2 regions of the Mesorhizobium sp. 8 genome follow, and region 1 is predicted to be linked to the other one. Evidence: predicted binding sites of a transcription regulator. Region 1 holds the regulator's gene; the other holds the start of a gene.

Region 1 (2,197 bases):
ATCGTCAGGCCGCTGGCGTGCTGCTCGTCGTCGGCCGCCGCCTTCTCGATCGCCGCGCGCCGCACGGGATCGCTCATCATGTCGTAGCCGATCGCCTTCTGGCTCGCCGGGTCGAGCGGCTCGAACAGCACGACGGGCGCGCGCCAGGGTGTATTCGAGGCCGGGAAGATGGCGCGGTCGAAGCCGTGATCGCGGCGGATGATGCGCTCCGCCACCGCCTCGTCGCCCGCCTTGACCATCTTCAGAAAGCCGATGCCGCGCAGGCCGGCGAAATTGCCGTCGACGTCGAGCGCGTCGAAGAACGACTTGAATTCGCTGCTCGAAATGTTGCCGTTGCGGGCGTCGAACAGCGCCTGGGTGGAACGCAGCAGTGAAAGATGCAGGTCGACGCGGCTTTCGATGCGGTTCAGCGCGTCGTCCGCCGTTGCCGAGAATTTGATGCGGGCGGCTTCCTGCGTGGCGAAGTAGGCGAACCCCGCCATGATCAGGCTGGCCAACGCAACGGCCACGAAGGCCATGATTGGAAAGAGCTTTTTCAACTGCGGGGTTTCGCGCGCCGTGAAGTCCTGCCTCTTTCTAGCAAGTCCCCGCGTCAACGCAATGGAGGCGACCCCACCGCCGGCCGGAACGGGATCAATCTTCCCTGATCGCGTAGCCGGCGCCGCGTATGGTGCGGATGATGTCGGGCATGCGGCCGTTGTTGACGGCCTTGCGCAGCCGCCCGACATGGACGTCCACCGTGCGCTCGTCGATATAGACGGTCTCGCCCCAGACGTTGTCGAGCAGTTGCGTGCGCGAGAACACCCGGCCGGGATGCCGCATCATGAATTCCAGCAGCTTGAATTCGGTCGGCCCGAGCTTGAGTTCGTTCTTCTTGCGGTAGACCCTGTGCTGCTCGCGGTCGAGCACGATGTCGCCGACCTTCAGCATCGAGGACAGCACTTCCGGCTTGGCGCGGCGCAGCAGCGCCTTGACCCGGGCCATGAACTCCGGCGTCGAGAACGGCTTGACCAGATAGTCGTCAGCCCCGGTGGAAAGCCCCCTCACCCGATCGCTCTCCTCGCCGCGCGCGGTCAGCATGATGACCGGCAGCCGTTCCGTCTCCGGCCGCATCCTGAGGCGCCGGCACAGTTCGATGCCGGACACCGCCGGCACCATCCAATCCAGCACCAGAAGGTCGGGCACGTTCTCCTGCAGACGCAGCTCGGCCTCGTCGCCGCGCGTCACCACCTCGACCTGGTAGCCTTCCGATTCCAGATTGTAGCGGAGCAGGACGCCCAGCGGCTCCTCGTCCTCCACCACCATGATGCGCGGCGCGATCATTGCAACCATCCCGTCTGTGCCTTCACGCGGCCGGTGCCGGCATCGCCGTCTCGTCGGTCTTCGGCCGCGCCGCCGGCAACTGCTCGCCGGTCAGCACATAATACGCGTTTTCGGCGATGTTCGTCACATGGTCGCCGATACGCTCGAGATTCTTGGCACAGAACAACAGGTGCGTGCAGGCGGTGATGTTGCGCGGATCTTCCATCATGTAGGTGAGAAGCTCGCGGAACACCGAGGTGTATTTCACGTCAATGCGCTCGTCGTCGTTCCTGAGCCGCGCCAGCGCCGCGGTATCGCCGGCGCTGTATTCTTCCACGACACCCTTGACCTGGATCAGCACCAGTTGCGCCATGGCGTCGATGGAATGCGAAAGCTCGCGCGACATGCCGCCCTGGCCGACGGCGCCGACGCGCTTGGCGATGTTCTTGGCAAGGTCGCCGATGCGCTCGAGATCGCCCGCCATGCGGATGGCGCCAACCACCGCGCGCAGATCGTCCGCCATCGGCTGGCGCTTGGCGATGAGGGTGATGGCGCGATTGTCGAGCTCGCGCTGGCGCGCATCCATCACCACGTCGTCGGACACCACGCGCTGGGCGAGCCCGGTGTCGCTCTCGATCAGCGCCCGCGTGGCGTCGCCGACCATCGTGCCGGCGAGATCGGCCATCGCGCCGACAAGCCGGCTGATATGGGCGAGATCGTCGTCGAAGGAGGTGACCGTATGTTCAGCCATGATGCTGTTTCCGTATCCGTGCTGGCGGTCAGCCGAAGCGGCCGGTGATGTAGTCCTGCGTGCGCTTTTCGCTAGGCGCGGTGAAGATCTTCTCGGTTTTGTCGAACTCGATCAGCTCGCCGAGATACATGAAGGCGGTCTGCG
Region 2 (2,197 bases), 2.0 Mb from region 1:
GAGGCCAGCGGCCCGCGCTTGGCCATCGGCGGCAGCGTCTCTTCCGACTTGAAGTCGTCGAAGCCGAAATCGGCGTAGACGTTGGTGCGGTTCCAGAACCAGTTGGTGCCGGGGTGGATGGCCCGCGCCTCGTAGCCTTCGCTCTTGAAGAAGGTCGCGAGCGACGGGATCGGCGCGCGCACATACTGCTGGTAGGGGATGGAGCCCGCCGGCAGGAAGGCGTTCGAGAAGCCGGTCAGCGCCTCGAACTCGACGTTGGCGGTCATGCCGCCGAACTCGGGCGAGAACATCGAGCCCGAACGCAGCGAGCGCACGGTCGGCATCGGGTCTGGCGTGATCTTGACGCCCGGCAGTTGCGTCGGATCCCAGAAGGATTCGCTCATCACGATAATGATGTCCGGCTTCTCGGCTGGAATGGTCGTGGTGACCTTTGGCCGCTCGATCGCAGCCATCGCCTTTTCCGAATAGCCGGCGGGCGCCGAGACGTGCGCCATCGGCACGTTGAGGGCGAAGGCGAGAGCGAAGCCGTTGGAGGCGTAGTTCTCCTTCTGGTCCCACATCATCGGGATGATCTGCAAGCGGTCGCGGGTCCACGAGAACGTCGCGTAGTCCATGATGGAGACGAAGAAAGCGAGCAGCGGCAGGCACAGCGCCAGCCGCGCGACCCTGCCCTTGTAGGTGAGCCTCGGCATGCGACGGCGGCATTGACGCCACGCGAAGACCAGCAGCGTCAGCCCGGCAAGCAGCCCCACGGCCATCGCGAGCGCCGTCCACGGCCGCTCCCGCACCAGAAGCGGCATCAGGTCTACGATCTGGCGGGCATAGAGGAAATCCGTCGGATAGAGCGGGTCGCCGAGATAGTTGGATTTCTGGTGGCCGATGAAGGCGAGCGCCAGCGTCAGCGGCGCCATGACCATCAGCCCCTGGTGCCTGCGCCCCAGCAGGGCGTCCAGCGTGACGAGGATCAGGGTGAACAGGATGACGGTCGTCCAGCCCGGCTTGAACGGCTGCAGGAAGAAGCCGACGGTCGCTGCGACATCGCCGCGGAAGATGAGCTCGATGGCGAACACCAGCACCGCCGAAGCGAGCAGCGAGATCAGCCCGTAACGCAGGGCCGCACCATGGCTGTACGTGCGCTTTTCAGCGCCCGAAGCCATGCCGTCCTGTTCTTTTGCCGTCCTGTTCACGTCCGCACCGTTTTCTACTGACATGATGCACCCGTGCATCGTCACGGAAGTGTCATTAAAATGACGCGGGACACTAGCGGTTGCGAAAAAAATGAAAAGAGCCGGCAAAAAATCGTGTTCGGTTTTAATCATGAGTGATCGGTGAAAAGCCCTGTGGAACAGGCGTTTGCGGCGCGTACGCCGGCAGAGGCGGGCTTGACTTGGCGGGCCGGCTTGCGTCACACGCAATCGAGAACCGAAAAACCGGGATAGACCATGGCGATCGCATTCACCTTTCCGGGCCAGGGCAGCCAATCCGTCGGCATGGGTAAAGATCTTGCCGATGCTTTCCCCGAAGCGCGGCGCGTCTTCGACGAGGTCGACGAGGCGCTGGGTGAGAAACTGTCCAGCCTGATCTGGGAGGGGCCGGAAGAAACGCTGACGCTCACCGCCAACGCCCAGCCGGCGCTGATGGCGGTGTCGCTGGCTGCGATCATGGCGCTGGAATCGCGCGGCTTTTCGCTGAAGGACAAGGTTGCCTATGTCGCCGGCCATTCGCTCGGCGAATATTCGGCACTTGCCGCCGCTGGCTTTGTATCGGTCGCGGACGCCGCCCGGCTGCTGCGCATCCGCGGCAACGCCATGCAGTCGGCCGTGCCGGTGGGTGAGGGCGCCATGGCCGCCATTATCGGTCTCGACCAGGACGGTGTCGAGGCCGCTTGCAAGGAGGCGGGACAGGGCGCCGTCTGCCAGATCGCCAACGACAATGGCGGCGGCCAACTCGTCATTTCGGGAAGCAAGGCGGCCGTGGAACGCGCCGCGGCCCTTTGCACGAAAAAGGGCGCAAAGCGGGCATTGATGCTCCAGGTGTCCGCCCCCTTCCATTCGGCGCTGATGCAGCCCGCCGCCGATGCCATGCGCGCAGCCCTTGCCGAGGTGAAGAAGAATGCGCCCGTCGTGCCGGTGGTGTCGAACGTGTCGGTGACCCCGACGACCGATCCCGAAACCATCGCCGCGCGGCTGGTCGAGCA

Evidence for each region. The regulator PhoB, encoded in region 1, activates phosphate uptake and scavenging genes when phosphate is short. The targets are predictions, from matches to a motif close to TGTCATNNANCTGTCAT.
Region 2: the regulator PhoB is predicted to act here: its motif matches at 1,227-1,243, upstream of FGU64_RS02365 (LTA synthase family protein).

What each region holds. Positions count from the first base shown of each region.
Region 1 is NZ_CP040914.1:2,463,201-2,465,397, forward strand. Features, by position in the region: gene FGU64_RS11930 (CHASE domain-containing protein) at 1-539, opposite strand, end outside; gene phoB (phosphate regulon transcriptional regulator PhoB) at 634-1,323, opposite strand; gene phoU (phosphate signaling complex protein PhoU) at 1,346-2,053, opposite strand; gene pstB (phosphate ABC transporter ATP-binding protein PstB) at 2,082-2,197, opposite strand, start outside.
Region 2 is NZ_CP040914.1:512,165-514,361, forward strand. Features, by position in the region: gene FGU64_RS02365 (LTA synthase family protein) at 1-1,157, opposite strand, end outside; gene fabD (ACP S-malonyltransferase) at 1,443-2,197, shown strand, end outside.